3 regions of the Saccharopolyspora sp. NPDC047091 genome follow, and region 1 is predicted to be linked to each of the others. Evidence: riboswitches for the same ligand, from Rfam matches in the RefSeq annotation. Region 1 holds a riboswitch; each other region holds the start of a gene.
The links. A riboswitch is a leader RNA that binds a small molecule or an ion and turns the genes downstream of it on or off. The one in region 1 is predicted to bind glycine.
Positions count from the first base shown of each region.

Region 2: it holds a riboswitch for glycine, as region 1 does, so the genes downstream of both, gcvP (aminomethyl-transferring glycine dehydrogenase) here and gcvH (glycine cleavage system protein GcvH) in region 1, are expected to answer to the same signal.
Region 3: it holds a riboswitch for glycine, as region 1 does, so the genes downstream of both, gcvT (glycine cleavage system aminomethyltransferase GcvT) here and gcvH (glycine cleavage system protein GcvH) in region 1, are expected to answer to the same signal.

Region 1 covers NZ_JBEYUS010000050.1:16,662-21,284, reverse strand. Annotated here, with positions in the region: gene ABZ805_RS20385 (hypothetical protein) at 1-267, opposite strand, end outside; gene ald (alanine dehydrogenase) at 628-1,743, opposite strand; glycine riboswitch at 1,952-2,047, shown strand; gene gcvH (glycine cleavage system protein GcvH) at 2,187-2,561, shown strand; gene ABZ805_RS20370 (L-serine ammonia-lyase) at 2,586-3,938, shown strand; gene ABZ805_RS20365 (MarR family transcriptional regulator) at 4,385-4,623, shown strand, end outside.
Region 2 covers NZ_JBEYUS010000088.1:15,526-20,148, reverse strand. Annotated here, with positions in the region: gene gcvP (aminomethyl-transferring glycine dehydrogenase) at 1-2,398, opposite strand, end outside; glycine riboswitch at 2,563-2,665, opposite strand; gene ABZ805_RS26390 (MerR family transcriptional regulator) at 2,803-3,366, opposite strand; gene ABZ805_RS26385 (bifunctional nuclease family protein) at 3,695-4,171, opposite strand.
Region 3 covers NZ_JBEYUS010000019.1:80,607-85,229, forward strand. Annotated here, with positions in the region: gene ABZ805_RS11600 (acyl-CoA dehydrogenase family protein) at 1-386, opposite strand, end outside; gene ABZ805_RS11605 (long-chain fatty acid--CoA ligase) at 433-2,022, opposite strand; gene ABZ805_RS11610 (TetR/AcrR family transcriptional regulator C-terminal domain-containing protein) at 2,251-2,883, shown strand; glycine riboswitch at 2,986-3,114, shown strand; glycine riboswitch at 3,115-3,213, shown strand; gene gcvT (glycine cleavage system aminomethyltransferase GcvT) at 3,332-4,444, shown strand.

The DNA.
Region 1 (4,623 bases):
GTGCACCTGCAGCCACGACTCGCACGGCCAGCTGCGGCTGCGCACCGTGCCGGAACAGGCGGGGCAGCGCCCGTCGGAGTCCGGGTGGTGCGCCTCCAGCAGGGCGCGCAGCCCGCCGGTGAGGCGGTGCAGTTCGGACCTGGCGACCGGTAACAGCTCTTCGGTGCCGCCTTCGGTGGCCACCCGCTCCAGCCGGGCCAGCCGGTCCAGGACGGCCTCCCGCATCTTCGCGTCGTCCACGTGCCACTCCCCGCGTCGTACGGTCATCGCGGCCGATCGGGACGGAGAAGGCGGACGTCCGTGGCGTCCGCGACGAGCACCGCCGCAGATCGGCGCGGCTTGGCGCACTCCCATCGGCAGTTCACCCGGCCGACCACACCGAACTCACCTGGTCGAGTGGATTTTCGGGCGGGTTCGGCCCGGATGGGTTCGTCACGCTCCGCACGTCGGAAATCAAGCGTTCGTGTCCTACACTGGGACCTGGCGGCCTGCTCCCGGTGACCCCCAGGCCGGTCGAGCGGGCCGCCCTCTAACCCCTATCGGGGTGCTCTCACCTCTGCGAGTGAAACTCGCCGGTCTCGCCGCGAAGTGGTCTCGGATGGTCCCGCGTGGTCTCGCGGTTGCGGATCAGACCAGCACCGCACCCGGGTCCGTGCGCGGCATCCCGTGCGCCACCGCCACCGCCTCGCTCACCAGCAACCCGCCGTGCGCGTTCAACCCGCGCGCCAGCGCCGCGTCCGCCCGGCACGCCGCTCGCCACCCCTGATCCGCGATGCGCAACGCGTACGGCAACGTCACGTTCGTCAACGCGTGCGTCGACGTGTTCGGCACCGCGCCCGGCATGTTCGCCACGCAGTAGAAGACCGCATCGTGCACCCGGAACGTCGGATCCTCATGCGTCGTCGGCCGCGAATCCTCGAAGCACCCGCCCTGGTCGATCGCCACGTCCACCAGCACGCAGCCCGGCTTCAACCGGGACACCAGCTCGTTCGACACCAGCTTCGGGGCCTTCGCCCCCGGCACCAGCACCGCGCCGATCACCAGGTCCGCCGACCGCACCGCCGACTCCACCGCGTACGCGTTCGACGTCACCGTGCGGATCGCGCCCCGGTGCGCCGCATCGATCTCCCGCAACCGGTCGACGTCGGTGTCCAGCACCTCCACCTGCGCACCCATGCCCGCGGCCACCCGCGCCGCGTTCAACCCGGCCACCCCGCCGCCGATCACCACCACCCGAGCCGGCGGCACGCCCGGCACCCCGCCGGGCAGCACCCCGCGGCCGCCCTGCGGCGTCAGCAGCGCCTGCGCGCCCACCTGCGGGGCCAGCCTGCCCGCGACCTCGCTCATCGGCGCCAGCAGCGGCAACCCGCCGCCCGCCGACTGCACCGTCTCGTAGGCGATCGCCGTGACCTCGGCGCGCAGCAGCTCGTTCGTCAACTCCGCCGACGCCGCCAAGTGCAGGTAGGTGAACAGCACCTGGCCCGAGCGCAGCCGCGGGAACTCCTCCGCCACCGGCTCCTTCACCTTCAGCACCAGCTCGCCCTCGGCCCAGGCGTCCGCCGCCGACGGCACGAGCGACGCCCCCGCCGCCGCGTAGTCCTCGTCCGGGATCGACGAACCACGCCCGGCACCGGCCTCCACGAACACCGAGTGCCCGCGCGCCACCAGCTCGTGCACGCCCGCGGGAGTGCACGCCACCCGGTACTCGTGGTTCTTCACCTCGCGCGGCACCGCGACCTTCACCCGGCCCACCTCCCGACACCTCGCCCGAACCCGCACTCCGCATCATCCGCCCCGAACCCCCACCCCGCCCGGACCGCGAGGAAGGGAACCTTTCTGCCACCGGTGACCGGAAGGTTCCCTTCCACGCCGCGATCCGGGCGGGCGCGCGCCGGCGACGGGTGACACCCGTTTATCGTTGCCGGGCACGACCACAACCGAACAGCGCCGCAGAACCCGAGCGGGAGAGACCCTGCGCACCAGCAGGGCGCCGAAGGAGCAAACCCTCCCCGAAAAACTCTCAGGCACCCATGACCGCTCGGGCGAGGCCACTCTGGAAAGCGCGCGCCCCGGCGCCGCACCCACGGTGCAAGCCGCGAACCCGCGGCGAAGCTCTCAGGTCCCGAAACAGAGGGGGAGGCCCGCGAACCAGGGCACACCCGTGCCCGTGATGGTGAGGAGCCTCCATGTCCCTGCCCGAACAGCTGCGCTACACCGAAGAGCACGAGTGGCTCGACGACCGCGGCGACCTGGTCCGCATCGGCATCACCCCGTACGCGGCGGAAGCGCTCGGCGACATCGTCTACGTGCAATTGCCCGAGGTGGGCGAGCGCATCGAGACCGGCGCGGCCTGCGGCGAACTCGAATCGACCAAGTCCGTCAGCGACCTGTACGCGCCCGTCACCGGCGAAGTCGTCGCCGTCAACACGGCCGCCGCCGACGACCCCGCGGTCATCAACTCCGATCCGTTCGGCGCGGGCTGGCTGCTCGAAGTGCGCGCCGAACAGACCGGTGCTGTGCTCACCGCGCAGGAATACGCCCAGTTAACCAGCGGTGAATAGGCCGGGGCGAAGGGGGACTGAGCTGTGACGATCAGCGTCTTCGACCTCTTCTCGGTGGGCATCGGCCCGTCGAGTTCGCACACCGTCGGCCCGATGCGGGCGGCGCGGATGTTCACCGCGCGGCTGCACGACGACGGTCTGCTCGGTCAGGTCGACAAGGTGAAGGCCGAGCTGTTCGGTTCGCTCGGCGCCACGGGGCACGGCCACGGCAGCCCCACAGCGGTACTGCTCGGACTCGAAGGGCACGACCCGGAGACGGTCGACCCGGCCGCCGTCGAACACCGGGTGGAGACCATCCGCGCCGAGGGCAGGCTGCGGCTGGCCGGCGAACGCGACATCCGGTTCTCCGCGGACCGCGACCTGGTGATGCACCGGCGCAGATCGCTGCCGGTGCACCCCAACGGGATGCGGTTCACGGCGTTCGGCGGCGGCGCCGAACTGCGGTCCGCGGTGTTCTACTCCGTCGGCGGCGGATTCGTCGTCGACGACGACGCCACCGGAACCGACCGGATCAAGCCCGACGAGACCCCGGTGCGCCACCCGTTCCGCACCGGCGACGAACTGCTCGCCCGGGTCGCCGAAGCCGGCTCCCGGATCAGCGACGTCATGTTCGACAACGAGCTGTCCTGGCGCTCCGCCGAGGACATCCGGGCCCGGCTGCTGCACATCTGGTCCGTGATGCAGGAATGCGTCGACAACGGCTGCCGCAACGACGGCGAACTGCCCGGCGGGCTGCGGGTGAAGCGGCGCGCCGCCGCCCTGCGGGCCCACCTCGGCGAGCAGGACGATGCCATGGAGTGGCTCACCCTGTTCGCTCTCGCCGTCAACGAGGAGAACGCGGCAGGCGGCCGAGTGGTCACCGCGCCCACCAACGGTGCGGCCGGGATCGTGCCCGCGGTGCTGCACTACTACGTGCGCTTCGTGCCCGGAGCCGACGAGCAGGGCGTCCTCCGGTTCCTGCTCGCCGCCGGCGCCATCGGAGTGCTGTTCAAGGAGAACGCGTCGATCTCCGGGGCCGAAGTCGGCTGCCAGGGCGAAGTCGGATCGGCCTGCTCCATGGCGGCTGCCGGGCTCGCCGAGGCGATGGGGGCGACGCCGTGGCAAGTGGAGAACGCCGCCGAGATCGCGATGGAGCACAACCTCGGCCTCACCTGCGATCCCATCGGCGGGCTCGTGCAGATCCCGTGCATCGAGCGCAACGCCGTCGCCGCCGTCAAGGCCGTCACGGCCGCGCGGATGGCGCTGCGCGGCGACGGCAGCCACTTCGTCTCCCTCGACAAGGTGATCAAGACGATGCGGGAGACCGGCCGCGACATGAAGGTCAAGTACAAGGAGACCGCCCGCGGCGGGCTCGCGGTCAACGTCATCGAGTGCTGATCGGTTCCCTTCCGGCCTCGCCCCGCCCGGCGCCCACCGCCGCGCGGGGTGGGGCGAGGAAGGGAACCTTTCTGTCACGGGTGGGGTGAAGGGAACCTTCCTGTCACCGAGGTGCCGGTATGCCGGGCCGCGGTGCTCCGGTGAGGAAGGGAACCTTCCGGTCACGAGTGCGGTGAAGGGAACCTTCCTGCCACCGACGGCCGCGGCCCGACCCGGGCGATGACCGCTGCGAGCAAGGGAACCTTTCTGCCACCGGTGCGATGAAGGGAACCTTCCTGTCACGCTCGGGCGTCGTCCGGGGTCGTGGGGTACCCGGTGTGGTGGAGTGCGGCGGTGGTGTTCCGCGGGCTGCGCGGGTGCGACCTCGGAGACCACTTAGGAAGTGCACAACTCAGTTGCGCACAACTCGAATCACGGCTAGTGTCGACCACGTGCAGGAGGCGGGGATGAGCGCGGACTCGGCGCTGTCACTGGATCAGCAGGTGTGCTTCGCGCTCTACAGCGCGTCGCGTTCCTTCACCAACATGTACCGGCCGTTCCTCGACGAGCTGGGGCTGACCTACCCGCAATACCTGGTGATGCTGGTGCTCTGGGAGCACGACTCGCTGGCGGTCAAAGACCTCGGGACGATGCTCAAGCTGGACTCCGGAACGCTGTCGCCGCTGCTGAAACGGCTCGAAGCGAG
Region 2 (4,623 bases), on a different contig from region 1:
GCGCCACGTAGTTCGCCGCCGCCACGGCCGTCAGCGTGGCCCGCCGCAGCCCGTCGGAACCCATCATCCGCACGTAGGTCCAGGAGATCGGCAGGATCGAGGCGCTCCCCCACGGCGCGGCGCTGATCGGCCCCACCCCGGTGGCCGGACCCGCCGCGGGCTGCAGCGGGTGGTTCGGCAGGAACGGCGCCAAGTGCTCGCGCACCCCGATCGGGCCGACGCCGGGGCCACCGCCGCCGTGCGGGATGCAGAACGTCTTGTGCAGGTTCAGGTGCGAGACGTCGGAGCCGAACTCCCCCATCCGCGCCAGGCCGATCAGCGCGTTCAGGTTCGCGCCGTCCACGTACACCTGACCGCCCGCGTCGTGCACCAGGGCGCACACCTGTTCCACGGTGTCCTCGTACACGCCGTGCGTGGACGGGTAGGTGATCATGATGGCGGCGAGGTCGTCGCGGTGCTGGTCGACGACTTCGCGCAGGTGGTCGAGCTCGATGTTGCCCTGGTCGTCGCAGCGCACCACGACCACGCGGAGCCCGGCCATCACGGCGCTGGCGGCGTTGGTGCCGTGCGCGCTCGCCGGGATCAGGCACACGTCCCGCGCCGCCGCACCACGACTGTGGTGGTAGGCGCGGATGGCCAGCAGACCGGCGAACTCGCCCTGGCTGCCCGCGTTCGGCTGCAGGCTCACCGAGTGGTACCCGGTGATCTCGGCCAGCCAGCGTTCCAGGTCGTGCACGATCTCCAGCAGGCCGGTCGCGTCCTGGGCCGGCGCGAACGGGTGGAGCTCGGCGAACTCCGGCCAGGTGATCGGTTCCATCTCCGCGGTCGCGTTGAGCTTCATCGTGCACGAGCCCAGCGGGATCATGCTGCGGTCCAGCGCCACGTCCGAGTCGGACAGGCTGCGCAGGTAGCGCAGCAGCGAGGTCTCCGAGCGGTGCGCGTGGAACACCGGGTGCGTCATGTACTCGGAGGTGCGCAGCAGCCCGGCGGGCAGCGCGTCCTCGGTCTCGGCGTCCAGCTCGTCGATGTCGGCCAGCGCGCCCCCGGCGATGCCGAAGGCCTCCGCGACCCGCACCAGCGCTTCCCGCGTGGTGGTCTCGTCGCAGCTGACACCGACGTGGTCGTCGTCGATGTGGCGCAGGTTGATGCCGCCGTCCCGCGCGGCCTGCACCACCTCGGCGGCCCGGCCGGGCACCTCGGCGACGAGGGTGTCGAAGAACGCGGCGTGCTCGATGCGCACCCCGCCGCGGCGCAGCCGCTCCGCCAGCACGGCCGCCATCCGGTGCGCCCGCTTCGCGATGGCCCGCAGCCCGGCGGGACCGTGGTAGACGCCGTACATGCCGGCCACGACGGCGAGCAGCACCTGCGCGGTGCAGATGTTGCTGGTGGCCTTCTCCCGGCGGATGTGCTGCTCGCGGGTCTGCAGCGCCAGCCGGTACGCCTGGTTCCCGTCCGCGTCGACGCTCACGCCGACCAGCCTGCCGGGCAGCTGCCGCTCGATGCCCTTGCGCACCGCCATGTAGCCGGCGTGCGGGCCGCCGAAGCCCATCGGGACGCCGAAGCGCTGCGTGGTGCCCACCACCACGTCCGCGCCCAGCTCACCGGGGGCGCGCAGCAGGGTCAGCGCGAGCAGGTCGGCGCTGACGACGACCATGCCGCCGCGCTCGTGCACCTGCTCGATGATCTCCTGCTGGTCGCGCACCGCTCCCGAGGCACCGGGGTAGGCCAGCAGCGCGCCGAAGAAGTCGCCCTCGGGCAGCGCCGAGGCGCCCGCGCTCAGGTCGGCCACCACGACCTCGATGCCCAGCGGTTCCGCCCGGGTGCGCAGCACCGCGAGGGTCTGCGGCATCACGTCGGCGTCCACCACGAACCGCGGCGACTTGGCCCGGCCCGCGCGGCGCACCAGCGTCATGCCCTCGGCGGCCGCGGTGGCCTCGTCGAGCATCGAGGAGTTCGCCACGGGCACGCCGGTCAGGTCGGCCACCATGGTCTGGAAGTTCAGCAGCGCCTCGAGCCTGCCCTGCGAGATCTCCGGCTGGTACGGCGTGTACGCGGTGTACCAGGCCGGGCTCTCCAGCACGTTGCGGCGGATCACCGGCGGCGTGATCGTCGGGTAGTAGCCGAGCCCGATCATCTCGGTGTGCGGGCTGTTGAGCCGCGCCAGGTCGCGCAGCTGCCGGAGCGCCTCGGCTTCGGTCGCCGGTTCCGGCAGGGCCAGTTGCAGGTCTCGTTCCCGGATGCCGTCGGGCACGGCCGCCTGCCCGAGCTCCTCCAGCGACCCGACGCCGATCACGTCGAGCATCCGGGCCAGTTCGGCGGGCAGCGGCCCGACATGGCGGTCGGCGAACGGAGTCCCGTGTTCCAGGGCGGCCAGCGGGATGCGGTCTTCGGTCGTCATCGCCACACCTCATTCATCGCGACGGACAGGGCGGCAGCACGTGTGCTGCTCTCCCCCTCTGTCACTGTCCGCGATGCGAACGCCTGAGAGCTTCACCCGGTCCGCGGACCGGCCTTGCACCGTCGGCGGGGAACCACGTCGGTGGTCCCGCTTTCCAGAGGTATCTCGCCCGTGCGGTCCAGCAGGCCTGAGAGGTTGTCGGGGAGGGTTTGCTCCTTCGGCGCCGCCGCTGACCAGGTCAACGGCGAACTCTCCCGCGCGGGGTCGGCGATGCTCAGCAGCTTACCCGATCCGGTGACGGCCGAACGGTGCGATCTTCATCCCGCCCGATCATCCCAACGGTCCAGGCGGGCCGCTGACGGGCGGTGATGGCTCCGGCACCGAGCGGTGCCGGGTGGCAGCGCTCAGCCGATGCGGCGGTCCCGCCTGCGGGACAGCTCGTCCCCGACCGGCTCGACGGCCTCGGCGCCGTCGGCGCGCTCGGCGGGGAACTCGTGGATGGTGCCGGTGATCTCGCGCATCGCACCGCTCACCGCGATGCCGAACACGCCCTGGCCGCCCTGCAGCAGGTCCACGACCTCCTCGGCGGACGTGCACTCGTAGACCGTCGTGCCATCGCTGAACAGCGTGATCCGGGCCAGGTCCTCGACCCCGCGGTGGCGCAGGTGCTCGACGGCGACCCGGATGTTGTGCAGCGAGACCCCGGTGTCCAGCAGCCGCTTGACGACCTTGAGCACCAGGATGTCCTTGAACGAGTACAGCCGCTGCGAACCGGACCCGGCCGCGCCGCGGATGGACGGCCCGACCAGCTTGGTGCGCGCCCAGTAGTCCAGCTGCCGGTAGGTGATCCCGGCGATCTGGCACGCCGCGGGTCCGCGATAACCGACGAGCTCGTCCGGCAGCGCGGAGTCCGGGAACGGTGCCGAACCCCCTGCGGCGGCTTCCTCGCCAGGTGCTCGCTCCACCACGCCTGCCTCCCTCCGCCCGGCCCGAAGCCGGCGAACCACCGAACCCGGCTCGACGCATGATCATCGAGAACGACCACGAACGATCATGGAACCGGGGGTTTGACCTTCCCCGACCTGGAAAATCACATCGGGGCGATTCGCGCACCTCGAAGGTAAGCCCGCCCCGAGACCGGGTCAACGCGACGCGCGGAGCCGTCCCCCGACCCCGGTGTGACGCGTGCCCCGACCGGGGCTCGGCATGCGAGAAGGGCCCCTGGTGCGCGCGGCACCAGGAGCCCCTCTCGAACGACGCGGTCGGCCTGGCGGGGCCGAGCCCCGCCCGCCGCGATCAGGTGTCCGCGCCGCGGAAGTCCTCCGGCGAGACCGAGTCCAGGAATTCCCGGAACTTCTCGACCTCGTCCTCCTGCTCGTCCGGGATGATCAGCCCGGCTTCGTCCAGCACCGATTCGTCGGCGTGGATCGGCACCCCGATCCGCAACGCCAGCGCCACCGAGTCGCTCGGCCGGGCCGAGACCCGCACGTCCCCGTCGAAGATGAGCTCCGCGAAGAACGTGCCCTCCTGCAGGTCGGTGATCCGCACCTGCTCCAGGTCCCGCCCGAGGGCGCCGATGACGTCCTTGAGCAGGTCGTGGGTGAGAGGTCTGGCGGGTCGCACGCCCTGCTGCTCCAGCGCGATGGCGGTGGCCTCCACCGATCCGATCCAGATCGGCAGGTACCGCTCGCCCTCGGTCTCGCGCAGCAGCAGGATCGGCTGGTTGGCTGGTAGTTCCACTCGCACGCCGACGACGCGCATTTCGCTGCTCATCGACACATCGCCTCCTCCAGCGCGCCGAAGCGTGACATCCTTGGTCGAGGATCGCGCACCGACGCCTCTGACGCTACCCGCGATACGGCGGACACGCCGACCTCCGGCCGTCGTTCCCGCCCGGATTTTCCGCTCGGTGGACGGCTTTTCCGGCTCGTTCCGGGCCTCGCACCAGCGGGGTCGCCGGTACCGGGCCCTTCCGTTGTCCGCCCCGGGCAGGGGCGGTCTTCGACGCCGTCGCGCACCGGTTCCGCGGGCACCCGGGGGTGCTCACCGGACGCGGCTCCCGCGACTCCGACCAGGTCGGTTCCCGGGTCGGGCGCCGACCGCTCGCGACGCGAACGATGTCCCCCGTCACGATACACCGCGCCGCATCCCGCAGAACCCGTTCCGGACTGCGGGAACCAGCGGCCCGGAGATCGCCTGGAACGATCACCGCCGAGAACGATCGG
Region 3 (4,623 bases), on a different contig from region 1:
ATGGCGAAGCAGGACTTCCGCTGCCCCTCGATGGTGGGCACCAGGTAGCGCTGCTTCTGCTCCTCGTTGGCGTGGTAGAGGATGTTGTCCGCGTACCCGCCGAAGCTGAACGGCACGAACGTGCGGCCCAGCTCGATCTCGATCAGGGCGGTGAGCACGGCGGAGAGGTCCATCCCGCCGTACTCCTCGGGCGTCTGCACGCCCCAGAAACCGGCGTCGCGCGCCTTCTGCCGCAGCTCCGCGAGCTCCTCGCGGGTGAGGCCGCGCTCGTGGTTGCGCTCGCGGCGCAGCACCTCGGGCTCCAGCGGCACCAGCTCGCGCTGCACGAACGTGCGCACCCAGTCGCGGATGTCGCGTTCGGTCTCGGACAGGGAGAAGTCGACCATCGGTGGCGGGTCCTTTCGGCGAGGCCGGGTGTGGGGAGGTCGGGGGTCAGGAGGTTTCGGCGATGCGGCTGCGCAGTTCCCGCTTGAGCACCTTGTGGCTGGGGCCCAGCGGCAGCTCGTCGACGAACACGACGCGGCGCGGGTACTTGTGGTGCGCGGTCTGCTCGGCGGCCCAGGCGATGATGGCCTTGCCGAGCGCCTCGTCCGGGTCCTCGCCGCGTTCGGGCACCACGACCGCGCACACCTCCTCCCCGCGCCCCGGGTCGGGCAGGCCGATCACCGCGCACTGCGCGACGGCCGGGTGCCGGATCAGCAGCTCCTCCACCTCGCGCGGGTAGATGTTGTAGCCGTTGCGGATGATCAGGTCCTTCTTGCGGTCCACGATCGACAGGTAGCCCTCGGCGTCCTTGACGCCCATGTCGCCGGTGCGGAACCACCCGTCGACGACCGCCGCCGAGGTGGCCTCGGGGTCGTCGAGGTAGCCGGCGAACACGTTGTGGCCGCGGACCACGACCTCGCCGGTCTCCCCGGCGGGCAGCAGTTCGATCCGGTCCTCCACGGACGGTTCGGCGATCTCCACGTCGATGCCCCACAGCGCGTGCCCGACGGTGCCTGCGCGCGGCCCGAACGCGGGCTGGTTCACGGTGGCGGTGGGCGAGGTCTCGGACAGCCCGTAGCCCTCGTGGATCGGGGCGCCGAAGCGCCGCTGGAACCGCTCCAGCACCGCCACCGGCAGCGCCGCGCCACCGGACACGCACATCCGCAGCGAGGACAGGTCGTCGTCGTCCCCGGCGGCCTCCAGCATCCGGATGTACATGGTGGGCACGCCGTTGAGCTGGGTGATCCGCCGGTCCCGGATGAGCCGCAGCGCCTCGGCCGGGTCGAACTTCGGCTGCAGCACCAGCGTCGCGCCCGCCCGGAACGTGGTGTTCAGCGACACGGTCTGGCCGAACACGTGGAACAGCGGCAGGCAGCCGAGGACGCGATCCTCGCGCCGGGTGTCGTTGGCGTCGAAGGCGTTCACCGTCGCGTTCAGCACCAGGTTGAGGTGGGTGAGCACCGCGCCCTTCGGCCTGCCGGTGGTGCCGCTGGTGTAGAAGATCACCGCCGGGTCGTCGGGCCCGCGGGTCGTGAAGGAGCGGACCGGCTCGGCCGCGGCGGCCACCTCGGTCAGCGAGTCCGGCGTCTCCGGGCCGGGCACCGCCGGGCCGACCGACACCAGCGGGATGCCCGCGCGGCGCGCCGATTCGGCGGCGAGCGCCAGCTGGCTCGTGTGCCCGATGACGAGCTTCGCGCCCGAGTTGCGCAGCAGGTACGCCGCCTCATCCGGGACCAGCAGCAGCGGCACCGGCACCACGACCGCGCCCGCGGTGAGCACGGCGTAGTAGGCGCGCACGAAGTCGATGACGTTGGGCGCCACGATCGCCACCCGGTCGCCCGGTTCGACGCCGCGGGCCAGCAGGGCCGCCGCGTGCGCCCGGACCTGCTCCCACAGCTCGCCGTAGGTCACCTGCTGCTCGCCCTCGACGACCGCGGTGTCCGCCGGGCGGAGCCGGGCCGGTTCGGCGAGGACCGAGGCGAGCGACAGCGTGGTGTGCGGCTCGACCCGCGCCGGGGACTCGTCGTCGTTGACCATCGTCCACCTCCGTGAGGACGTCGCCGGTCCACCGTTGGACATCCGGCGACTAACGTCGTTAGTTTTCGGACTCTAGGACCACCCCGCGGACCGCGGCAAGGGCCGCACACCGGACACTGATCGACACGTTCCGCAGCGGACGCGGACGGGCGCGGCGGTTGCCGGAGGGGTGCCCGAGAGGTGCCCGAGGGGCGCCGACCGGCGGCGGACGGCAGGCAGGAGCGCGGCATGGGCAGACCCAAGAGCCCCCAGCTCACCCGCGAGCGCATCCGCGAGCACGCGCTGGCGATCATCGACGGGCAAGGTCTCGAAGCGCTGTCCATGCGCAGGCTCGCCGACTCCCTCGGCGTCCGCGCCGCCTCGCTCTACAACCACGTCGCCACCAAGGAAGCGCTGCTGCACGACGTCGCGGACGGCGTGATGGCCGCCGTCGACACGAGCGGCTTCGCCATCGACTGGCCCACCGGGCTCACCCGCTGGGCCCGCTCCTACCGGGCCGCGCTCGCCGCCCACCCCAACCTGGTGCCGTTCATGGCGTCCGGCCCGGCCCGGCGGGAGAACTCGCTGCGCCGCGCCGACGCCGTGCACGGCGGGCTGACCGGCGCGGGCTGGCCGCAGCGGTACGCCACGATGATCGGCGCCTCCACCAAGTTCCTGGTGCTCGGCGCGGCGATGGGCTCGTTCGCAGGCGGGTTCGTCGACGACGCCGAGGTCTACGAGGACCGGTTCCCGCACCTGCGCGGCGCGCACCTGCTGCGCGAGCACGCCGCCGAGATCGACGACGACAGCTTCGAACTGGCGCTGCGGGCGCTGGTGGACGGCCTCCGCGCCCAGCACGCCCGCCTGTTCCCGCAGCGCTGAACCCCGCGCGCGGCGACGGGATCACGCTCACGTTCGGTTGACTGCGCTGCGTGATCTCCGTAGCGTTCCGGAGCACAACACAACACCGGACTACAACGCCGACGACGTCGTGCGGGAGAGTCTGCGCCCCGCCAGGAGCCCCTGGTCCGTGCAGGATGCGATTCCTGGGTGCAGCGCCGAAGGAGCAATCCTCCCCACCAAACTCTCAGGCCCCGCTACCGCGCGACACCAGGCGATCACGGAGAAAAGCAGGGACCCGTGTCCCTCGCCCATGGTGCAAGCCGCCCTCGTGCGCGGTGAAACTCTCAGGCCAATGACTCCGGGGAGACCGGCAGCGCACGCCCGCGCCCATCGCCGTCGGAGGACCCCGGATATGGTTTCTGCTGGAAGTGGCCGCAACCGGTCCCCCTCGGACGTGATCGGTGCCCACCAGGAGGAGTTCCGCACCATGACGTCGTCGCCCCCAGCTCCGCGACGGACACCGCTGCACGAGGTCCACGAGTCCCTCGGCGCGCACTTCACCGACTTCGCGGGCTGGCGGATGCCGGTCCGCTACTCCGGGGACACCGCGGAGCACCAGGCGGTGCGGACGGCGGCGGGGCTGTTCGACCTCTCGCACATGGGCGAGATCGAGATCAGCGGCCCGGAGGCGGCCGCGGCGCTCGACCACGCGCTCATCGCGAACGCGTCCGCGATCACGGTGGGTCGCGCCCGCTACACCATGCTGTGCAACGCCGAGGGCGGCGTGCTCGACGACCTGATCGTCTACCGGCTGGACGAGCAGCGGTTCCTGGTGGTCGCCAACGCCGCCAACGCGACCGTGGTCTCCGCCGAGCTCGCCGAACGCGTCGCCGAGTTCGACGCGGTGCACCGGGACGTCTCCGACGACTACGCGCTGATCGCCGTGCAGGGGCCGGAATCGGTGGCGATCTTGGCGCCGCTGACCGAGACCGACCTGTCCGCCGTGAAGTACTACGCCGGGTACCCCGGCGAGGTCGCCGGGAAGCAGGTGCTGCTGGCGCGCACCGGCTACACCGGTGAGGACGGCTTCGAACTGTTCACCTCGCCCGCGGACGCGCCCGCGGTGTGGCGCGCGCTGACCGACTCCGGTGCCGAGCGCGGGCTGATCCCGGCGGGGCTGTCCTGCCGGGACACGCTGCGGCTGGAGGCGGGCATGCCGCTGTACGGCAACGAGCTGTCCGCTGCGCTCACCCCGTTCCACGCGAACCTGGGGCGCGTCGTGAAGCTGGACAAGCCCGGTGACTTCGTCGGCAAGGCCGCGCTGGCGAAGGTCGCGGAGGCTCCGACGGAGCGCACCCTGGTGGGGCTGCGCACCGACGCGCGCCGCGCGCCCCGGCACGGCTACCCGGTGCTCGCCGACGGCACCGAGATCGGCGAGATCACCAGCGGCGCCCCGTCCCCGACGCTCGGCCACCCGATCGCGATGGCCTACGTGGACCGCGCGCACAGCGCGCCCGGTACCGCGGTGCAGGTCGACATCCGCGGCAAGTCCATCGACGCCGAAGTCGTGGCGCTGCCGTTCTACCGCCGCGAGGCCTGACGAACGCCCGCAACGGGCGCGAGAACCTTGACCGGACCGCGCCGGACCCGTCCGGCGCAGCCCAGATCGAACACCAGGAGGCAATTGCTCATGTCGACACCGGACCTGTTCAACGACCGGCTTGCGGTGGTGGATCCGGAGGTGGCCGCTGCTGTGGGGGCGGAGCTGGGTCGTCAGCA